2 regions of the Arthrobacter sp. CAN_A214 genome follow, and region 1 is predicted to be linked to the other one. Evidence: riboswitches for the same ligand, from Rfam matches in the RefSeq annotation. Region 1 holds a riboswitch; the other holds the start of a gene.
The links. A riboswitch is a leader RNA that binds a small molecule or an ion and turns the genes downstream of it on or off. The one in region 1 is predicted to bind S-adenosylmethionine.

Region 1 (11,422 bases):
TTCGTGCCGTTCACGCGGTACGCATCGCCGTCGCGCTCGATCGTCGTGCTCACGCCACCGACGGCGACCGGTCCGGTCTCCGTCCACGCGTTACCGAGCAGTGCGCCGGCGGCCACACGGCTCAGCCATTCGCCGTCGTCGGCATACAGCCGGTCCTCCACGAACGCGATGTGCGAGCGCAACGCCTGCGCAAGGTTCGATTCCGCCGCGGCCAGCTCGATCAGCAGCCGGAAGAAGTGGGGCGCAGAAACGCCCGCGCCGCCGTACTTCCGCGGCACGCGCAGTGCGCCGAAGCCGGCGTCGGCAAGCAGTCGGACCTGCTCGTGCAGCAGTGTCCGGTCCGTCTCGCGCTCGGCGGAACCAGACGCGATCTGCTCGAACAGCGGCCGGAACCGCACCGCGAGTGAGGCATAAGAGGTAGTGACTGCAAGGTCGATGGTCTGCGTGGTCATGATGCTGCTCCTTGTGCTGGAGTGGAGGGTAGGACCCGCGCCGGCATTTCGGGAACGGCCGCGAGCAGCGCCCGGGTGTAGTCGGTAGTCGGGTTGGTGAACAACGACGACGCCGTGCCCGCCTCGACCACGCGGCCGTCCTTCATCACGAGGACGTCGTCGCTGACATGGTGGATCACACCTAGGTCGTGGCTGATGAAGAGATAGCTCAGGCCCAGCTGCTCCTGCAGGTCGGCGAGGAGGTCGAGCACCTGCGCCTGGATGGAGACGTCGAGCGCCGAGACCGGTTCGTCGAGCAGCAGGACCCGCGGCTGCAGGGCGAGCGCCCGCGCAATCGCGACCCGCTGCCGCTGGCCGCCCGAGAGGGTCAGCGGACGACGGTTGACGAGGTCGAGCGGCAGCCCCACCTGTTCGAGGAGCGACGCCGCCCGATCGGTCCGCTCGTCCGCAGTGCCCACCGAGCCGGCATCGAGCGCATCGGTGATGACCCGTCCCACGCTGAACCGCGGATCGAACGAGCTCAGCGGATCCTGGTTCACCAGCTGGATGTCGGGCCGGTGCTGCCGCCGCTGCGCTTCGGTGACGACGCCGAGGGGGACGCCGGAACTGGTGGAACCAGTCCCACCAACGACCCGCGCGGCCGAATGACGGCCTCTACGCGCCTGGCCGGGCGGAAAACCAACTGCTCCGGTCCCGAAGGCGGAATTCTCTGAGCCAGTCACCCCTGCAGGAGAATCAGAACCTGCCCAAGAACCGTCACCGGAAACACCGTCACCAGCAACACCACCGCCGACCCCTTCGGCAAAGCCCGACAAAGCGCCCACCCACGGCAGCCCGCCCAGCGTCACCCTGCCGGCGTCGGGCTCGGTCAGCCCCAGCGCAATGCGCGCCGTCGTCGACTTGCCCGAGCCCGATTCACCGACGATCCCCAGCGTCCGACCCGCCGGCAGGGTGAAGGAGACGTCGTCGACGACCGTGCGCCGCGTCCCGTCCGGCCCCGGATAGCTCTTCACCAGCCCGCGTGCCTCCAGCGCTGGAGCGTCGGACGAAAAGGTCGATGGACGGGAAGGCCGGGCAACCACCGACATCCGCGGCACCGAGGACAGCCGCGTTCCCTTGCCCGCCGCCGACGGCACGGCGTCGATGAGCTGCCGCGTGTACTCGTGCCGCGGGTTGCCCAGTACCTCGGACGCACGCCCCGACTCGACGATGCGCCCGTTCTGCATGACCGCGATCTCGTCGGCGAGGTGGCTGACGACGGCGAGGTCGTGCGAGATGAAGATCAGCCCGCGCCCCTGCTCCTTCAGGCCCGCAAGCAGCTCGAGGATCTGGGCCTGCACAGTGGCGTCGAGCGCGGTGGTCGGCTCGTCGGCAATCACGAGCTGCGGATTCAGCACCGTGGCTTGCGCGATCAGCGCACGTTGCCGCAGCCCGCCGGACAGCTCGCCGGAGCGCTGCCGGGCACGCACCTCGGGGTCGGGGATACCGGCGTCGCGCAGGGCTGCGAAGATGCGCGACTGCCGCTCGTCCCGCCCCCGGACGCCGTGCGCACGCAGAGCCTCGTCGATCTCCTGGCCCATGGTCCGCAACGGATCGAGGGAGACGAGCGCATCCTGCAGCACGTACCCGATGTCCTTGCCGCGCAGCCGCCGCCACTGCCGCTCGGACAGCCGCGACGCGTCGTGCCCCAGCACCTCCAGGCGGTCGGCGGACACCCGCGCGTTCGGGGCGTTGAGCCCCACGAGCGTCCGCGTTGTCACGGTCTTGCCGGACCCCGATTCGCCCACGAGGGCGAGAGCCTGGCCCGGCGCCAGGGCCAGCGACACGTCGCGGACGACGTCGACCGGCCCCCTTGGCGTCGTGAAGGAGACGTTCAGGTTGTCGATGGCGAGAAGTGGTGCAGTCATGGTCAGACCTCTGCTTCGAGTCGGCGCTGCAGGTGGTGGCCCACCACGGTGGTGGTCAGCGCGGCGAGGGTGATGAAGATGCCGGGGAACGCCGCGATCCACCAGGCGACCTGGAGGTAGTTGCGGCCGTCGGCGAGCATGGCGCCCCACTCAGCGGCCGGCGGCTGCGCACCGAGGCCGAGGAAGCTCAATGACGACGCCCACACGATCGCCTGCCCCACGCCGAGCGTGACGAGGACGAACAGCGGCCGCACCACATTGGGAACAATGGTGTGGAGGAGGATGTGGGAGCGCGAACGCCCCAGCGACAGCGCGGTCTCGACGTACGGAGCGGCGATGACCTGCAGTGTCTGGGTGCGCAGCATCCGCGCATAGCCGGGTGCGGTACCGACGCCGACGGCGATGGCCGCGGTCACGACGCCGGTTCCGGACACCGCGATCACGATCAGTGCGAGCAGGAGGCCGGGGAATGCGAAGAGCACCTCGACGAAGCGGCAGATCGCGGAGTCGAGCCACTTGCCCGACACGCCGGCGGTGATGCCGAGCGCACCGCCGAGGATCAGGCCGATGGCCGTGGCGGACAGCCCGAGCAGCAGCGACTGACCGGTTCCGGCGATGACCCGGGAGAACACGTCGCGCCCGTTCTGGTCGGTGCCGAAGAAGTGCGCGGCATTGGGTGCCTGGAACGCGCTCGCCGGGTCGATGACGTACGGGTCCTGCTGCAGGAACAGCGACGGCACGACGGCGGCGAGCACCAGGAACGTGAGCAGTGCGCCCGCGATCCAGACCCCGATCGGCGTGCCGTGCAGGAAGCGCGCCGCACGCGAAGGAGTGCGCGGGGCGGAAGGTGCGGGAGCCGGGGAACCGGGACCCGCCGTCGTCGTTGGTTCGAGTGCCAGGCTCATGCTGCACTTCCCTTCGGGTTGGTGCGGGGATCCACTACGCGGTAAAGGAGGTCCACAGCGAGGTTCACGAGGATGTAGACCGCGGCGATGATGAACACCACCGCGAGGGTGATGGGGAGGTCGCGGTTGAGAATGGCGTCCACGAGGGAACGGCCGAGGCCCGGTCGGGCGAAGATGATCTCCGCAACCACTGCCGAGCTGATGAGCGAGCCCACGGCCCAGGCCGAGAGCGTGATGCCCGGCAGGATCGCGTGCCGCAGGGCGTGGGTGATGCGGACGGCGGTGTCACTCAGACCGCGGGCTCGGGCACTGAGGATGAACGGCTGCGCCAGTGCGTCCTCGAAGGATGCCCGCGTGACCTGGGCGATGAACCCTGCGAGCGGAATTGCGAGGGACAGCGCGGGCAGCACGAGCGAGCGGAAACCGTCATTGCCCGCGACGGGGAACCAGCCGAGCACGACGGCGAACACCACCGCGAGCATGATGCCCACCCAGAACTGGGGGAGCGAGGCGAAGAAGACCTCGACGCCGCGGCCCACGGAATCGAGCACGCGACCCCGCCCGACGGTCAGCAGCGTGAAGGCCAGAGCGATGATCCAAGCGAAGACGAGCGCGAGGCCGGCCAGCTGGAACGTGGGAAGGATCTGTGGGCCGAGGATCTCCAGGACCGGCACCTTGAAGATGTAGGAGGTGCCGAAATTCCCGGTGAACAGGCCACCGAGGTAGGCGAGGTACTGGACGAGGACGGGCTGGTCGAGACCGTATTCGGCCTTCACCGCAGCAACGGTCTCGGGCGACGGCGAGGATCCGGCCCCGCCGAGGATCGCCGTGATCGGATCGCCCGGGGTCAGCCGGAGGACGAAGAACGTCAGCGTGACCGCGGCCCAGAGGACGAAGATGCTGCCCGCCGCCCGTTGGGCGATGACTTTCCCGGCCGCACCGGCCGTCGCCGTCGTGCGTGGCGCCGCACTCAATGGATCGAGGTGCTTGGAATCGAGGGTGCTCATGGCTGGTCAACCGCCGTCACGTCGTAGAGGTAGGGGAGGGACAGGCTCGGCTCGAGGGCGAAGTTCCCGAAGCGGTCGCTGCGGAGTGCCACCTGGCTGGCCTGGTTGTAGAGGGGCAGCTGCAGGGCGTTGTCGCTGACGATCTGCTGGGCCTGGTAGTAGAGGTCCTCTCGGGTTTCCGCGTCGTCGGTGGCGAGGGCATCGTTCAGGATGCCGTCGAGTTCCGGGTTGCGGAAGCCCGAGCCGTTGGCCACGAAGCCGGCCGACTCGGTGTATTCCGAGGAGAAGACGATCCGGAGGACGTCGGCGGTGTTGGTGTTCCAGTAGTCGGCGCGGAGGTCGTACTCGAAGTTGTTGCCCTGTTCGCTGACCGTTGCGGCGTCACCGTTCTCGATGAGGACCTCGAATCCCACCTGCTTGGCGGTCGCCTGGATCTGTGTGACCAGTGCCTGGTGTGCCGTGGGCCAGGAGTTCGGTGTGTAGGGGAAGTGGACGGTGAGGCGCTCGCCGTCCTTGGTGCGGTAGCCGTCGTCGTCACGCCCGGTCCAACCGGCGTCGTCGAGCAGTTGGTTCGCCTCGTCCGGATCGGGGGCGTAGACGTCCTCGAAGTCGGGCGAGTAGAAGGTGGTGGTGGAGCTCAGCGGACCGCCGGCCTTGGTGACGGTGCCGAAGTAGACGCTGTTGATGCCGGCATCCACGTACGCGCTCCGCAGGAAGGCCTTGCGGACATCGGGGTCGTCGAAGGGTGGTCGCGTGGTGTTCAGGATCAGGTTGGTGGGGTTGCCGGGGCGGTCCTGCAGGATGAGCTCGACGTCGGGGTCGGACTCGGCTTCGTCGAAGTGGACGCTCGGCATGAGGTCGAGGGCGTCCACCTGGCCGGCACGGAGCAGGCCGTAGCGCGTCGAGTCCTCGGGGACAATGCGCCATTCGATGGTCTCGAGGTACGCCGGCCCCTGGTGCTCCGCGAATGGCGGGGCTGAGTTGTAGTCCTCATTGCGGACCAGGGTGGCTTTCGACTGCGGCACATAATCCACAATCTTGAACGGACCCGTACCCACCGGGGCGTTGCAGTTCTCCGCCTGGGGACGCTTGAGCGCCTCGGGCGACTGGATGCCGAGGAACGGCTGCGCGAGCACCTCGAGGAACGCCGCATAGGGGCGGTTCAGGGTGACGACGGCGGTATCCGCGTCCACCACCTCGGTTCCGGCATACGGCTTGAGGTAGCCTCCCGCGGTGCCCGACTGGGTGTCGGGATCCACCATGTGGTCGAGGTTCGCCTTGACCGCCTCCGCCGTCAGCGGGGTGCCGTCGGTGAAGGTGACGTCGGTGCGGACGGTGAACGTGTAGGTGAGGCCGTCCGCGGAGACCTCCCAGTCCGAGGCGAGCCACGGGTGGATGGTGCCCTCCGCATCCTGTGACACGAGGGAGTCCAGGTAGTTGGCGGCAATGGAGGCCTGGGGCATGTCCCCGTTCACGTGGGGGTCGAGGCAGGAGATGTCCTTGCCGGTGGCGAAGACGAAAGTGGTGTCCTCCCCGGCGTTCGCGGCACCTCCGCAGCCGGTCAGCAAAAGGCCTGCGACGGCGGTGAGGGCGATCTTCTTGTGTCCGGCTCGATAGGCCGGGGTGGTGTGCTGCACGTTGGGCTCCTGTACTCATCGCCCGACGGAGGGGCGCACAGGGCAACGCGGAGCTTCCCCGGGCGTGCGGCAGCACGGCGGGTAAAGACCAACGAAGCTTTTGGCTTCTCCATCGGTCCTGGCAGTAGCACCGTTCTCCGGTTTTATCCGAAGAGGGTTGCTGCGGCGTCGTCGATCCAGGTCTCTCGGCCGCTCGGGATGGTTATGGCTTCATTCAAACCGACTCGGGCAGCGTTGGCCAATGGCCGGCGTCACACTGAGTCACGGGCGGGTTTGTGACGACGGCTCCGGGCGGTTTCATCGGGGCGGACCGCACGGCTTTTCGGGCGGTCCGCCGTTTCGTCAGGGCAATCCCGGCGGAGTCAGTCGGCGACGCCGGTACCCAGCTCGTTCCCGCTGGCATCGAGGGCCTGGACGGCCACGTAGGCTGCGTCCTCGGGGAGGGGAATCTCGGTTTCGAAGGATTCCCGATCCACGGTTGCTCCTTCGGTGGCGGTCGCTTCGTCGGCACCCGTCAGTAGCCGCCACTGCGCCACCCCCGTGGCTCCGTTCCACGAGACGTAGGCGGTGCTGCCGCCGTCGTTCTCCTGGACCACCACATCCGGCGGTGTGGCCGGTTGGCCCTGCCACGCAGACTTGTAGGCGCGGTAGCTGCCGTCCCCGCCGAGCGAAACGTCATAGATGAGTGCGCCGTCCGCAGTGAATTCGGAGTAGAAGGGCTGGGCGCCCCAGCTGATCAGGATGTTGCCGTTCGGGAGTTCGTTGGTGTTGGCCATGCTTCCGGCGGTGCGGTCCTCCGGCGGGAGGTATTCGGTGACCACAGCGGCGGTCATCGCCTCCTCGTCGAGCTGGAGCCGCAAGCCGCGGGAGTTGTCCCCGGAGTTCTCGTTGGAAGCGTTGTCGAAGAGGGTCAGGGTGCCGTCGGGAGAGCGCCGGGCGTCGTGCTGCCAGGAGAACTCGGCACCGTCTCCCAGCTCGAAATCGTTGGCCGTCCCGCCCAAGGTCCAGTCCAGCTCGCCCGTGGCGCGGTCGATCCGGTAGATGGCACTGGTGTGACGCGCGGAGACCAGGATGCCGTCGTCGTCCTCCGCTATCGAATTGACGTGGAGGTAGTCGAAGGGACTTTCCTCGGTACCCACCACCTCGTTCTCGTCCTGTGCCTTATCGAAGTCCTGGGTGCGCAGCACCCCGCCGTCCAGTGCGTCACCGAAATTCTGGATGCTGTCCGCGACGGGGATGTGGTCGAGCGATCTCCACTCGAAGAGGACGTCACCCGTGGCGATATCGATTTCCTGAATCACGGCTTCCTCGACCCAGCCGTCCGTCGGGCCGCCGAGCTCCGAGAGGTCCGCCTCGGCCGGCTCGTAGGCGCTGATCAGCATGGTGTCCCGGGGCGTGATGGTCGAGTCGTGGAAGTCGGCGTTGCCGGGCGCCAAATCCCCGCCGGTGGTAACGCTCGCAATCTCCTCGTAGGACCGGTTCAGGATGGTGAAGGTGCCGTCGCCGTATCCGCCGCCGCTGCTTCCCTGATACAGGGTGAGCACGGGCTCGCCCTGGTACTCCTGGACCCGGAGCTCGAACTGGTCGTCCTGCGAGTCGTCCGGGTCGGCCGGATTGATCCAGACGGGTTCTCCTGACGCATCCAGCACCAGGCCGCCCGTCGTCGGCGGTCGGTCCGGGAAACCGGGCGTGAGGAAGATGAGTTCCTCCGAGGTCCCGTAGTCCGGCTCCCAGGCCTCGCCCTGTTCGAGCGCGACGACGGGAGGGGCCAGGTCCGGGCGGCTGGCATAGCTGTGCGACGGGGTCTGCTGGGTGTCCCCTTCCGCTATGGTGCAGGCCGTCGCGGTGAGCGCGACGGTGCAGATCGCCGCGAGTCTGGGTAGGCCACGCTTCCGATGGGTGGTCATGGTGAAAGCCTTCCCGGATCGACCGGGGAGCGCAATCGATTTGTGACCTTTGCTATCGGATGCCTTCGGTCAACGGAAGGTGCTAGCTGGTCTCGATATCCTTCGTGGCGTAGTCGAAGCGGAACGTCACAGCGGTGTCGGAGAGCAGGCGCAGCTCGTGGTTGGAGCCGTCGCGGACCCCGTAGGCACCGTAGTTCTCGTCCCAGGAACCGTTGACCACCATCTTGTACTGGTAGGTGCCGGCGGGCAGCTGGAGGGTCTGCTTCCACAGATTCTCAACGGCGTCATAGTCGAGCTGCAGTCCACGGAGGTTCGTGGTCCAGTGCCCGGCCTCGCCGAAGAGGGGGTTGAAGTCACCGGCGAGGGCGACGGACTGCGGCTGGTCGTGCCACGCGTCGTTGGGTGCCTGCTCTGGAGGTGCGACGCCGTCGGACGCGAGCGCTTGCTCATCAGCTGCGTCGACGTCGGACGCTAGCGCTTGCGGCACGACGAGGTCCTCCTCGACCAACGCCGGCTGGTCCTGGTCGGCAGCGTCGGACGCCGGAGCCGGATCCTCCATCGGCTGGTCCTCCTGAACCTGCTCCGGGGCCTGCGGCACCTGCACGGGCAGCTGCTCCTGAACCTGTTCCGGCGCATGCCCCGGATCATGCCCTGGCGCCTGCTCAGGCACAGGCTCTCCGCTGACCGCGGCATCGGCGAAGACATCGGCATCGGGGAACGCAGCGAGCGCGCGGATGCCCTCCTCCGTCGCCGTCCAGCCGCTTCGTTCCTTGACGAGCCAGCCGGCCTTGACGAGCTTCGACGTCGCCGTCGTCAGCTGCTTGTAGCCGCGGGGAACACCGCTGGCGAGGAGCTCCGATTCCTTGACGTCGAACGGCACTCCCGCGATGGTCTGGGCCATCAGATCGCTGGGAGCCACGGCGGTTCCCGATGCCTGGTGGCGCGCCAGCAGGTCCAGAGTGGTGCGCAGTCGTTCGTTGAGGCGGTTCCGGGAGGCGATGACAAGCTCCTTCTGAGGCGGGGACGCGGGGTAGTGGTCCTGATTTTATCGGATTCGTCAACGCCCGGTGTCAGCCTCCGCAAGATGACTGCCGCATCAGATGGACGACGGGCGCGACGCACTGAGGAGAAAAGAGTTATGGCAGGGAAGGGGATCCCTGACTCGGCCGTTAGCCGACGGACAGAACATTGCTGGTTCAGTGGCAACCCGAGTGTGCGGCGACGACGAGAAGGGCTGTTGTGTTTACGATCCGCTTTCGCCGAGGGCCCGTAGGCGTACCGGGCCATACCGAAGGCGACCCCGACCACCGCCGCCCCAGCCACACCAATGCGGCCACCCGCGGAAAGTTTCACGAATACCACCTCGTCCTGCGTCCAGCGTCGTGCACGGGAGCCGCTGCCCCGCCTCACCGAATTGGCGTCCAGACGCATCCAGCCTGGGTGCTCCTCCTGACCGGTTTTGCGGCGAAGATATTGGAGAGCCACTCATACCGTCCGCCTCAGCCTGGGTGATCCCTTGATGGGCCTCAGGTTTCAGGAGTAGCACCCGGCCCGCGTCGGTGGCTGGGTAGTGTCGGCGCCTGCCCGGGTGCGGAAGGTTCTATGCGATCCAGCCAGGAAGCTTGCCAGGTGCCCACCCCTGCCAACGAGCCGGGTCGATGGTCAGGTGGTGGGAGCGGTTTTCCGGGCCTGCTGCCAGGAGTTCCAGGCCGTGTAGCTGCCATCGAGTTCGACGACGTCGTAACCGGCCCGGCGCAGGGCGCTGGCGGCGACGGAGTTACGGAGTCCGCTTTGGCAGTAGGTGACGATGGTCCCGTCGGTGGGTAATTCGTCCAGGTGCCACATGAGCCGTCCGCCGTTGAGTTGGTGCGCTCCGGGGACGTGTCCACTGGTGTGTTCGGTGCGGTTGCGGACGTCCAGGATCAGAGCCGCGTCGAACCCGGGGAGGTCGGCGGGCTGGATCAGGGCGGGTTCAGTAGCGGGCAGTCCGTCGATGCTGGTGACGTACCCGGCAACATCGTCGATGCCGACGCGGACGAGGTGGTCCCGGATGTCCTGCGCCTGGTCCTGGTCGGTGGCGAGCAGGACCAGGGGGTTCGTGTCCGTCTCGGGGTTCACCACCCATGCCCCGTAGGTGGCAATCGCAGCGCCGGCTGGGATGTTCAGGGACCTCTCCACCGTGCCCTGGTGCACGTCCTTCGCGGAACGGGTGTCGACGAACGTCACCGTGTCCGCGGCGAGGCCGGCGGCGACCTGGTCCTGGTCGAGTTCGATCAGGGGTGCGCGTTCTCCCAGCACGGCGGGGCCTTCCCGGTTCTCGCGCTTCATCCGGTTGAAGTAGGCGTGGGCGTCGGGCTGCCCGTCGAGGAGCTCGTCGATGAAGCCCCGCTCATCGTTGGCGGCGAGGTAGGGGCCCCACCAGGAGTAGAGCCGCTCGTAGCCGACGGTCGAGGACGGAATGGCGCCGAGTGCTTTGCCGCAGGCGCTGCCGGCACCGTGGGCGGGGTGGACCTGAACGTAGTCGGGTAGGGTCAGGAACTTTTCCTGCAGGCTCCTGAACAGTTGCTTGGCGCCCTCGAACCGGGTGTCGACGCCTCCTGCGGCTTCGTCGAGGAGGTCCGGGCGGCCCAGGTCCCCGGAGAACACGAAGTCGCCGGAAAGCAGGTAGCCGGCATGGTTGCTGAATGCGCCGTCGGTGACGAGGAAGGACAGGTGCTCCGGCGTGTGCCCAGGGGTGTGGAGGGCTTGCAGGGTGATGTTGCCCAGGGTGATGGTGTCCCCATCATGCAGGCGCGTCCCCTCGAATCCGTACTGCCATTCCGGTCCGCCTTCACCGGACACGTGGATCGCAGCCCCGGTCGCGGCCGCCAACTCGCGGGTGCCGGAGAGGTAATCGGCGTGGATATGTGTCTCGGTGACAGCGGTGATTCTCATGTTGTTCTTCGCCGCCAGGTCCTGGTAGACGGCAATGTCGCGGCGTCCATCGACCACAACGGCTTCGCCTGTGGACTGGCAACCGATCAGGTAACTGGCCTGGGCGAGGTCTTCGTCGTAAATGCGCTCTATCAGCATTTGGTGCTCTCCTTCATCGATTTGGGGATCTGACGCCCGTAGGGGACTAATTCAAATACCCCTGGGGGTATCCGCTGGTGTCCATCGTAATACCCCTAGGGGTATACGGCAAGGTGGGCGACATCCCGGTCGAACAGTCGCGTGGTGTTGGGCAAAGGGAGTGCGGAACCGAACCCGGAACGGGACAGGTCCTGGCAGGCACCCGGAATGAGGGAACCGGCTCCGCGTGCCTGCACTGCGTCAGCAGGGCCGGCGTGGCAGGGTGTCAGGTGGTGGGGAAGTCCTGCAGGGGGCTGGGCTTGTGGTAGGTCAGGTGGAGATCAGGGTGGTGGCGGTGCTCAGGGTCACCCAGGCGGCCACGGCAAAGATGAGGACGGCAAACGAGATGCGGATGTGGCGTTCGTCGAGTCGGCGCGCAAACCGCGCTGCTGCAAGGGAACCAAGGATGGCGGGGACGGCGAAGGCGAGGACGATCGGCCAGTTGATCGTGAAACCTGCCGCATGGGCGCTGAAACCGGCCGCCGAGTTGAGCACG
Region 2 (11,422 bases), on a different contig from region 1:
GGGTCGTCGACCAGGGCGTCGATGATTCGGCGGGACGATGCCATCGCCTCGAGGGCATCGGTAGTGAGCTCGACCCGGTGTCCGTGGCGCGCGATGGCCACCACCTGCTCGGGGCTGACGGGTCCGGTGCCCAGGGGAATCGGGGGAAAGGTCATGGAGTGCCTCAATGTCTGCTCTTGCCATTGGCTGAAAATACGGTTTCAATAAGTGAAATACAAAAGGTGTTCCAACGCAAGGGGAGGGGTAGCGTGGCCGAATCATCAACCCGTACGGTCGAACGCGCACTGGTGCTGCTGGGTGCTGTGTGCGACGGCGGTTCGCTCACCCTGGCGGATGCCTCCCGGAAGGCCGGGCTTTCCGCCTCGACCGCCCTGCGGCTGCTGCGCACGCTGGAAGCGACGGGCTTCGTGCGCCGGGACCCCGCCGGAAGCTTCCGCCCCGGGCTGCGCGTGGTCCAGCTCGGCGCGCTGGCCCTCAGCTCGGAATCCCTCGTCTCGCTGGCGGAGGAATCCCTCGAGCGGCTCGTGGGCCTCACGGGGGAGTCGGCCTACCTCAGCGTTCCCTCCTCCGACGGCGCAAGCGTCTACCTCGCCATGCGCGAGGGGACGCACTCGGTGCGCCACGCCAGCTGGGTGGGCCGCAGCATTCCGCTCACGGGAACGGCCGTGGGAGCTGTCCTGACGCAGGCTGCACCTCCGGAGAACTTCGTGGTGGTTCGTAACGGCGTCGAAGCGGACGTCACCGCGATCGCGGCCCCGGTGTCACCCGGCGGACGCATTGTCGCCGCACTCAGCGTCGTGGTCCCGAGCTATCGCATCAGCGAGGCCGAGGCACGGGAAGTCGGCGCGCTCGTGGCCCGCGAAGCCGCCGGCCTGCTCCGTGCGTCGACCATTCCCACCGCCGCCACCGGTCCCGTGGACCTGACCGGCCCCGACCCCGCCGCTCCACCCGAGATTGCCGTTCCCCTCCAACGAAGCATAGGAAGACCAGTATGAGCGCTCCCATCCCCACCACCTCCGATCCGTCGCGTTCCATCCGGGCGGCGCGGGGCACCACACTCCGCGCCAGGAGCTGGCAGACGGAGGCGCCCCTGCGGATGCTCATGAACAACCTGGACCCGGAGGTCGCAGAGCGGCCCGAGGACCTCGTCGTGTACGGCGGGACGGGGCGCGCGGCCCGGAGCTGGGAGGCCTACGACGCCATCGTGCGTTCGCTGGAATCCCTCGACGACGACGAGACGCTCCTCATCCAGTCGGGGAAACCCGTGGGGATCTTCCGCACGAACCCCTGGGCGCCGCGGGTCCTGATCGCGAATTCCAACCTCGTGGGGGACTGGGCCACCTGGCCCGAGTTCCGCCGTCTCGAAGCCGAAGGCCTGATGATGTACGGCCAGATGACGGCCGGATCATGGATCTACATCGGGACGCAGGGCATCCTCCAGGGCACGTTCGAGACCTTCGCCGCGATCGCCGAGAAGCGGTTCGGTGGAACCCTCGCCGGAACCCTCACCGTCACCGCGGGTTGCGGCGGCATGGGCGGCGCGCAGCCCCTGGCCGTGACCCTCAACGGGGGTGCGGTGCTGATCATCGACGTCGACGGAGCCCGCCTGCGCCGCCGCGTGGCCAAGCGGTACCTCGACGTCGTCGCCGGATCCCTCGACGACGCCGTGGCGCAGGTGCTGGCGGCACGGGACGAAAAGCGTGCACTGTCCGTGGGAGTCGTGGGTAACGCGGCTGTCGTCCTCCCCGAACTGCTCCGCCGGGGACTCGACGCCGACATCGTGACCGACCAGACGTCGGCGCACGATCCGCTGAGCTACCTGCCCGCCGACATCGGCCTGGACGAGTGGGACCGCGCGGCCAGAGCCGATCCGGAGGACTTCACCCGCAAGGCGCAGGCCTCGATGGCCCTGCACGTCGAGGCGATGGTGGGCTTCCGGGACGCGGGAGCCGAGGTGTTCGACTACGGGAACTCCATCCGGGATGAGGCCCGCCAGGGCGGCTACGCGCGGGCGTTCGACTTCCCGGGCTTCGTCCCCGCCTACATCCGCCCGCTGTTCTGTGAGGGGCTGGGCCCGTTCCGGTGGGTGGCACTGTCCGGGGATCCTGCCGATATCGCCGTCACCGACGCCGCCCTGAAGGACCTGTTCCCCGACAACGCACATCTGCACCGCTGGCTCGACGCCGCTGCCGAGCACGTGGAATTCGAGGGGCTTCCCGCACGGATCTGCTGGCTCGGCTACGGTGACCGGGCGAAGGCGGGGCTTCTGTTCAACCGGCTCGTCGCGGAGGGCAGAGTGTCGGCGCCGATCGTCATCGGCCGCGACCACCTGGACTCCGGATCGGTGGCCTCGCCCTACCGCGAAACCGAGGCCATGGCGGACGGCTCTGACGCCGTCGCGGACTGGCCGTTGCTCAATGCGCTGTTGAATACGTCCTCGGGTGCCACCTGGGTTTCCATCCACCACGGTGGGGGCGTCGGAATCGGCCGGTCCATCCATGCGGGTCAGGTATCCGTGGCTGACGGCACCGACCTGGCGGCGCAGAAGCTCGAGAGGCTGCTGACCAATGATCCCGGCATGGGCGTCATCCGCCATGTCGACGCGGGCTACCCGCGCGCTGTCGATGTCGCAGCGGAGCGCGGTGTCCGGATTCCGATGCAGCAGTGACGATCCCGCCCGGTGTTCCCGTCCAACCATCGAAAGGCATCCATGGATTCCGTCTCAGCACTGCTTGACTCCATCGCCGACGTCGGGCGTGATACCACCCGCGGCGGATACTCCCGCGGGGTGTATACCAGCGCCGAGCTGACCCTGCGGACCTGGTTCGAGGAGGAGGCAGGACGCCGGGGGCTGGCCTTCGAGACGGACCGCAACGGAATCCTGTGGGGCTGGTGGGACGCAGGCAAGGGTGGACGCAGGGGATCCCTGGTCACGGGGAGCCACGTCGACTCCGTTTTCGGGGGAGGAGCATACGACGGGCCGCTCGGCGTCGCGTCCGCCTTCGCCGCCGTCGACATCCTCCGTGCGCGTGGCATCCGGCCGGATCGTGCCCTCGCCGTCGCCGTCTTTCCCGAGGAGGAGGGCTCACGGTTCGGTGTGCCCTGCCTCGGCTCGCGCCTCCTCACCGGTGCCATCGATGCCGACGCCGCCCGCAACCTGACGGACGCCGACGGCCTCACCTTCGCCGAGGCCTCCCGTGCAGCGGGCATCGATCCGGCGCACCTCGGCCGGGATGACGACACCCTGCGGACCATCGGCGATTTCGTCGAGCTCCACGTGGAGCAGGGCCGCGGACTGATCCACTCCGATTCCGCCGTCGCCGTCGGATCGACGATCCTCGGCCACGGCCGCTGGCGGCTGTCGGTGTCGGGGCAGGGCAACCATGCCGGCACCACCCTCATGGCGGACCGGGCGGACCCGATGATCGCCGCCGCGCAGATCGTGCTCGCCATCCGGAATGCCGCACGGGCCGAGGACGGCGCGCGCGCCACGGTGGGCAGGCTCCAGCCCGTGCCGGGAGGCACGAACGTGATCGCCTCGCGGGTGGACCTGTGGCTCGATGTTCGTCACGCGGACGACGCCGTCACCGCCGCCCTTGTCGAGAGGATCCACGGTCAGGCCCAGAAGGCTGCGGCTTTCGAGGGCTGTTCGGTGAGCCTCACGATGGAGTCGCAGAGCGGCACCATCTCCTTCGATCCTGCCCTTCAGCGCACGCTCCGTAATTCCCTGAAGGGTGCGCCGATCCTGCCCACCGGTGCCGGGCACGACGCCGGTGTGCTGGCGGGTGTACTGCCCACGGCGATGCTCTTCATCCGGAACCCCACCGGCATCAGCCACTCGCCGGAGGAGTTCGTGGAACGCGACGACGCGGATGCGGGAGCAACCGCCCTGGCCGACGTCCTGGAGGATCTCCTGTGACGCCTGCAGGTGTCACCGTCTGGTGCGAGTACGCCTGGCTCGGCACCGAAGGCGTTCGGGATTCGGTCCGCATCGGGGTGGACGGCTCCGGCAGGATCGCCTCTGTACAGCAGGGAAGCGCGGCGGAACCCGGTGACCTACTGCTCGGCGGCGTCGTCTTCCCTGCAGCTGCCAACGCCCACTCGCATGCCTTCCACCGGGCTCTGCGGGGGCGCACGCACGACGGCGGCCTCGGCAGCTTCTGGTCGTGGCGCGAGGAGATGTACCGCGCGGCGGGCGCACTGACGCCGGCCGGCTACGAGGAGCTTGCCACCGCCGTCTACGCCGAGATGGTGACGACAGGCTGGTCGAGTGTCGCCGAGTTCCATGACGTCCACCACCAGCCGGACGGCACGCCCTATGAGGGGGATCGCCATGCCATGGAACTCGCGCTGGGCAGGGCCGCCGTCCTTGCGGGAATACGGCTCACCCTGCTGGACACCTGCTATCTCACAGGGGGTTTCGGACAGCCGCCCGGCCCCGGCCAGCACCGCTTCACCGACGACGACGCCTCGGCCTGGCTGGCGCGCCTCGCCGATCTGCGGCGCACCGTCGCCTCCACGTTCGATCCGGACCAGGTCAGCGTCGGCGCTGCAATTCATTCAGTGCGGGCGGTGCCGGACGAGGCACTGGCCGTCATCGCCCGCGAACTGCCCGCCGACCTTCCACTGCACATCCACCTCTCCGAGCAACCCGCCGAGAACGAGGACTGCAGGAAAGCGACGGGTCTCACTCCCACCGGGCTCCTGGCCCGCCACGGCCTCCTGACCGAACGGCTCTCGGTGGTCCATGCGACGCACCTGACGCCGGAGGACATCCGCCTGCTCGGCAACGCACGGGTGGTGGCTGTCCTCTGCCCCACCACGGAGGCGGACCTCGCCGACGGGATCGGACCGGCGCGCGAGCTGGTTGCCGCTGGTTGTGTACTCGCGCTCGGGACGGACCAGCATGCGGTGATCGACCCCTGGCTCGAGATGCGGGCGCTCGAATACGGCGAACGGCTGGGAAGCGGCCACCGGGGTTTCTTCTCCCCCGGGGCGTTGCACTCGATCGCAGCGGAGGGCGGGGCCTCCTCCCAGGGCAGGCCTGCCGTCGCTATCGAGAAGGGCTCCGTCTGCGACCTCATGGCCGTCGATCCGCTGAGTACCCGAACGGCCGGCTCACGCCGGGAGCAGCTCGCCTTTTCCGCCACCGCCCAGGACGTGACCGCCGTCGTCGTCGGAGGGAAGCTGTTGGCCCGGAACGGGGTCCACGAGACCCTCGGGAACCCGGCCGATTCCCTCCGTGCAGCCATCGCCGGCCTCGACGCCGCAGCCGCCGGCCTCGATGCCGCCGCCGCCACCTTCGATGCCACCGCCACCGCAGCCGGAACCCCGGATCCCGGCAATGGGCCGGGCCGGCGGTATCCCCCCGCGGAGCGTTCCTGATGTCACTGCTCATCACCAACATCGGCGAACTGATGACCCAGGACGCCGAACACCGCGTCCTGCGCTCCGCCGCCGTCGTTCTCGAGGGCGAGCGCATCAGTTGGGTGGGGCAGGCGGCGAAGGCGCCGGCCGCGGATCTCCTGCACGACGCCGGTGGCCGGGCCGCCCTGCCGGGATGGGTGGACAGCCATACCCACCTGGTCTTCGCGGGCGACCGCACCGCTGAGTTCGAAGCGCGGATGGCGGGAGCCGACTACACGGCGGGTGGGATCGCGGTCACCGCCGGCGCCACCCGGGAGGCCACCGACTACGAGCTCACCCGGTTGCTGCTCGGACGGGTTGCCGAGGCGCACGCAGGCGGAACAACGTACCTGGAGACGAAGACCGGGTACGGCCTCGATGTGGAGCACGAGGCCCGCAGCGCACGGATCGCCGCATCCGTCGTGGACGAGGTGACTTTCCTCGGAGCGCACCTCGTTCCGCACGGCGTCGACCCGGACGACTACACCGCGCTCGTCTGCGGGCCCATGCTCGACGCCGTCCGACCCTTCGTCGGGTGGGCCGACGTGTTCTGCGAGCGGGGCGCCTTCACTCCCGAGCAGAGCCGTGCGGTGCTCGCCGCCTGCCGGGATGCCGGTCTGGGTTTGAGGGTCCACGGCAACCAGCTCGGCCCCGGGCAAGGCGTAGCGCTCGCTGTGGAGTTCGGAGCGGCAAGCGTGGACCACGTGAACCACCTGGTCCCCACGGACATCGACGCGCTCGCCGGGTCCTGGGCTGCCTGGGAACCGGCATCCGGGACCCGCCGGGGAACCGTCGCCACCTGCCTGCCGGCATGCGACCTCTCGACCCGCCAGCCGCTCGCCCCGGCACGGGCACTGCTCGACGCCGGGGTGCCGGTGGCGCTCGCCAGCAACTGTAATCCGGGCACGTCCTACACCAGTTCCATGGCGTTCTGCGTCACCACCGCCGTCCTCCAGATGGGGCTCAGCGTCGATGAGGCGGTGCGGGCAGCCACCTACGGGGGAGCGTTAGCCCTCCGCCGTGAGTCCGGACAGGACCTCGACGGCGCCCGCGCGGTCGGTTCGGTCGCCGTCGGGCACCGCGCGGATGTCCAGCTCCTCGACTCGCCGTCGGCCACGCATCTTGCCTACCGGCCGGGGATGCCGCTCTCCGGCGCAGTCTGGATGGCCGGCCGCCGGGTCGACCGGCAGGCGGTGCGCCGGCTGGCCGTTGGGAATCCGCAGGAACCACTGGAAGGATAGCCGCATGCCCGCGCCGCTCCCCGCCCCCCGAGACGTCCCCAGCGACATTCCCAGCGACATTCCCAGCACCGCGGAGGACGGCGGATCTCCGCAGCCGGCGCGGCGCATCAAGGCCGAGATCCTCGTCGTGCTCGGCCTGTCCCTCGGCCAGTCCGGGGTGTACGCGGCGGTGAACCTGCTGGAGAAACTGACCCGGGGCCCGCTGTCCGGTCAGACCACCACCCTCAACCCAGTCCTCAACGACCGTCAGTACTTCGACCTCACGTATCAGCTGCTCAGCATCTTCTTCGCACTCGTACCGGTGGCGCTCGTGCTGTTCCTGCTGAGCGGACCCGGCGTCTCCGCGTTCCGCCGTCTTGGTTTCACCTTCGCGAAACCCGGCACCGACTTCGGGCTGGGCCTGGGGCTCGCCGCCGTCATCGGGGTCGGCACGCTGGGCGTCTACGCCGGCGGCCGTGCACTGGGACTGACGACGGCGATCATCCCGGCTGCCCTCGACGCGTACTGGTGGACCGTGCCCGTCCTGGTTCTTTCGGCCCTCCGCCACGCGGTGCTCGAGGAGGTCATCGTGGTGGGGTACCTGTTCGAGCGGTTCGGCGAGCTCCGGTGGTCGGTGCCGGTCATCATCGTCACCAGCGCACTGATCCGGGGAAGCTATCACCTGTACCAGGGCTTCGGGCCGTTCATCGGTAACGTTCTGATGGGGCTGTTGTTCGGTTACCTCTACGCGAAACGGCGCAGGGTGATGCCACTCGTCATTGCCCACGCAGCAATCGACATCACCGGGTTCGTCGGGTTTGCGCTGATCGGTCCGGCGATCGGCATCGGCGGCTGAGAGCGGCCGGGTTCTCCCGACTCCTTTGGGCCACGAAAATGTGACTAAATTACCGCCGAGTTCGGTGCTAATTTGAAGGAGTCGCGGCTCATCCACAGGCCGCCGAGGAGGAACAATGACAGTCATCACGAACGTCTCAGAATGCAGCGTCGGTAATTGTTCGTTCAACCACGACGGCTGTACGGCCATCGCCATCACCGTCTCCGGGAGCACCGACCACGCGTCGTGCGCCACGTTCATCGACACCTCGATCAGTGGTGGTCTGCCGAAGATGCTCGCACAGGTGGGAGCCTGCCAGCGGGCGGAGTGCAACTACAACCACGACCTCATGTGTACGGCATCCGCCGTCAAGGTCGGCCCCGGTGCTGAGGACGCCGACTGCCTCACCTATACACACGCCTAGGGCGGCATGTCGGCCAGAGAGAGCAGGAGCCCGACTGGTGCCAGTCCGGCTCCTGCTCCCTGCGCGAAAATCTTGAGCGGCGGTAGCGCTAGATCTCCACGCGGCCGTTCGCGGTCTCGAACGTCACCGACATGATTCCGGGGGTTCCGTTGGGCGCCACCCAGCGGACGTCGACGCCGTCGAGCGTTTCCTCGACCTGCGTGCCGAGCCATTCGGTGACGCGCTCGGAGGATCCGGCGATCGTGAGGCAGTCGAGTTTCACCGTGGCGGGGCGGGCCTGTGACGGATGCAGGGCTTCGAGCCCGTCATCCCACCGCAGGAGGTAGGGGACCTGCGGATCGGCGATCAGTCCCTTGATGCCGATCTGCTGCCACGAGAGTTCCTGACCATCCGGGAATTTCCGGTTGCCGGGAACCGCGCTGCGGCCGAGGCGCTCCTCGAAGGGTTCGAGGTTCTCGACCGCGACGCACCAGCCCATCCAGCCTCCACCGGCTTCGGAGCGCGCACGCACGGCTTGCCCGAAGGGTGCCTTGTCGGATGCGGGGTGCGAAAGTACCTCGACAACTTCCAGGTACTGCCCGTTGACCAGGGGAAAAATCATGTTCCGTGTGCCGAAGCGGGGGTGCACACCGCCCTTCACGGGTTCCATGCCGAGGGCGGTTGCAATCCGCTCGGCAGTGGCAGCCAGTCCATCGGGTTCGCAGGCGTAAGAGACGTGATCCAGGCGCATGGCTACATTTTGGCACTTTGTGATGGGCGTCTCGACTTAGGCCGCCCTTACTTCACGGGGCGTCATTTCGGGCCTCCCAGAGTTGCCTGCAACGCCGGTTTGGGCTTTCATTGACTGCAGGTCATGAGTGCCAGCGGAAAGCCCCGGCTCGCTGGCCGGCAACCCTCCAACCGCGGTGGGGTGCCCCGGGTGAAGACCAGGCGGAGCCCACACGGGTGCTGCGCAAGCGCGGGCCGACAAGCCCTGGCCGGTCATCCCCGGCGACGGCGGATGGGCCCCCATCGAGAGGGGACACCATGTCCAACGATTGGTCATTCGAAACACGGCAGATCCACGCCGGGCAGACACCCGACTCCGCCACGGGGGCGCGTGCGCTGCCGATCTACCAGACATCCTCGTTCGTCTTCCCCAGCGCGCAGAGCGCTGCCGACCGTTTCGCGCTGACTGAACTTGCCCCGATCTATACGCGGATCGGCAATCCGACGCAGGAAGCCGTCGAGATTCGCATCGCGAGCCTCGAGGGCGGTGCCGGCGCCCTGCTGCTGGCGTCGGGACAGGCAGCTGAGACGTTCGCGGTGCTGAACGTCGCGGAGGTGGGAGACCATATCGTCGCGAGTCCCAGCCTTTACGGCGGCACGTTCAACCTCTTCCGGCACACGCTGAAGAAGTTCGGCATCGACTGCACCTTCGTGGAGGACCCGGACAACCTCGAGCAATGGCGTGCGGCGGTGCGCCCCAACACCAAACTGTTCTTCGGTGAAGTCGTCTCGAATCCCCGCCAGGACGTCCTCGACATCGAGGGCATCAGCGCCGTTGCGCACGAGCACGGCATCCCCCTGATCGTCGACAACACGCTGTCCACGCCCTACCTCATCCGCCCCATCGAGTGGGGCGCCGACATCGTGGTCCACTCCGCCACCAAGTACCTCGGCGGCCACGGGAACGCCATCGCGGGGGTGATCGTCGATTCCGGAAGGTTCGACTTCGCAAGGAATCCGGAGAAGTTTCCCGGCTTCAACACGCCCGACGAGAGCTACCACGGACTGGTCTACGCCAGGGACCTCGGGGTCGGCAGCGCTCTCGGCGCCAACCTCGCCTACATCCTCAAGGCACGCGTCCAGCTGTTGCGGGACCTCGGTTCCTCGGTGTCACCCTTCAATGCCTTCCTGATCGCCCAGGGCATCGAGACCCTCAGCCTGCGGATGGAGCGGCACGTCGAGAACGCCCGGGCCGTGGCTGAATGGCTTGAACAGCACGACGACGTCGAATCGGTCGCCTACGCGGGGCTGCCCTCGAGCCCCTGGTACGAACGTGGCCGCACCTACGGACCGCGCGGCACCGGTGCCATCGTGTCGTTCGACATCGAAGGGGGGATCGAGGCCGGCAAACGGTTCGTCGATGGTCTCGAGCTCCACTCCCATGTGGCGAACGTCGGTGATGTCCGTTCGCTCGTGATCCACCCGGCGTCGACCACCCACAGCCAGCTGGGGGCGGAGGCGCAACTGACGGCCGGGGTGCGTCCCGGCCTCGTGCGGCTGTCGGTGGGACTCGAGAACCTCCAGGACATCCTCGCCGACCTGGATGCAGGCTTTCGAGCGGCGAAGGGGGCGTAGGCAAACCGGTGACCACCTATTTCCCTGCGCCGTCGTCCCGCCTGCCCCGAACAGGTCCGGGGAGCGACGGCCTGCTTCGAACTGCGTTCCTGGGTCCGGTAGTGCTCGACGCCGGCGGTGAACTCCCCGACGTGCAGTTGGCCTTCGAGACATGGGGCACCCTCAACGAGGATGCAACGAATGCGGTGCTGGTGCATCATGCGCTGACCGGCAGTTCCCATGTCGCCCGTGGGGCGTCCGAGGAGGACGGGTGGTGGGATTCACTGGTGGGCCCCGGTCGCACCGTGGACACGGACAGGTACTTCGTCGTGTCCATCAACATGCTCGGCGGTTGCTACGGCTCCACGGGACCAGCGAGCCTCGACTCCCAGGGATCGCCGTGGGGATCGCGGTTCCCCTTCATCACCATCCGGGATTCGGTCCGCACCGAGGCGCTGCTGATGGACCGGTTGGGGATCCCGCGCTGGCATTCGGTCCTGGGAGGATCGATGGGCGGGGCGCGCGCCCTGGAATGGGCACTGATGTACCCGGACCGGGTGGAACGGTGCGCAGTCATCGCCTGCACCGCAGCAAGCTCAGCCGAGCAGATCGCGTTCGCCCAGGCGCAGCTCCAGGCGATCCGCCTCGATCCGGCGTACGCGGGAGGCGACTACTACGGGGCGGACCTTCCCGTTGCCGGACTGGGCCTCGCACGGCGGATCGCCCATATCACCTATCGGTCCGAGGCGGAGCTCGGTGACCGTTTCGGGAGGGCCGCCCAGGACGTGGAGCAGCCGTTCGGCGGCGTGCTCCCCGCGGAGCGCGGGCGCTACCAGGTGGAAAGCTACCTCGACCACCAGGCGGAGAAGCTGGTCCACCGCTTCGACGCCAACAGCTACGTGATCCTCACCGAGGCGCTCATGAGCCACGATGCCGCGCGGGACCGTGGAAGCCTTGCACAGGCGCTGAGCGGAGCCACGGCACGGTTCTTCATCGCAGCGGTGGACACCGACCGCCTGTATTTCCCCGGGCAGTCGGCAGTCCTGGCGGAAGCACTTCCGGGACACGTGCCGGTGCACATGATCCGGTCCCCGATCGGGCACGACGCATTCCTGACACAGATCCATCAGCTGGACCGGGAGCTGACGGAGGCGTTCTTCACCGACTAGGTCGTGTCTGTTAATTGTGTACTCGGTGGAATGTGACTACTGCGGT

Region 2: it holds a riboswitch for S-adenosylmethionine, as region 1 does, so the genes downstream of both, IWX65_RS12640 (bifunctional o-acetylhomoserine/o-acetylserine sulfhydrylase) here and IWX65_RS05230 (ABC transporter substrate-binding protein) in region 1, are expected to answer to the same signal.

The regions. Positions count from the first base shown of each region.
Region 1 is NZ_JADOUU010000004.1:20,119-31,540, reverse strand. It holds gene IWX65_RS05250 (acyl-CoA dehydrogenase family protein) at 1-452, opposite strand, end outside; gene IWX65_RS05245 (dipeptide ABC transporter ATP-binding protein) at 449-2,359, opposite strand; gene IWX65_RS05240 (ABC transporter permease) at 2,362-3,264, opposite strand; gene IWX65_RS05235 (ABC transporter permease) at 3,261-4,271, opposite strand; gene IWX65_RS05230 (ABC transporter substrate-binding protein) at 4,268-5,908, opposite strand; SAM riboswitch class I at 6,015-6,113, opposite strand; gene IWX65_RS05225 (arylsulfotransferase family protein) at 6,271-7,815, opposite strand; gene IWX65_RS05220 (pullulanase X25 domain-containing protein) at 7,898-8,734, opposite strand; gene IWX65_RS05215 (MBL fold metallo-hydrolase) at 9,478-10,887, opposite strand; gene IWX65_RS05210 (sulfite exporter TauE/SafE family protein) at 11,197-11,422, opposite strand, start outside.
Region 2 is NZ_JADOUU010000015.1:44-11,465, reverse strand. It holds gene hutH (histidine ammonia-lyase) at 1-155, opposite strand, end outside; gene IWX65_RS12680 (IclR family transcriptional regulator) at 249-995, shown strand; gene hutU (urocanate hydratase) at 992-2,668, shown strand; gene IWX65_RS12670 (allantoate amidohydrolase) at 2,711-3,919, shown strand; gene IWX65_RS12665 (formimidoylglutamate deiminase) at 3,916-5,385, shown strand; gene IWX65_RS12660 (amidohydrolase family protein) at 5,385-6,647, shown strand; gene IWX65_RS12655 (CPBP family intramembrane glutamic endopeptidase) at 6,652-7,482, shown strand; gene IWX65_RS12650 (DUF1540 domain-containing protein) at 7,598-7,885, shown strand; gene IWX65_RS12645 (VOC family protein) at 7,974-8,615, opposite strand; SAM riboswitch class IV at 8,735-8,850, shown strand; gene IWX65_RS12640 (bifunctional o-acetylhomoserine/o-acetylserine sulfhydrylase) at 8,912-10,228, shown strand; gene metX (homoserine O-acetyltransferase MetX) at 10,237-11,376, shown strand.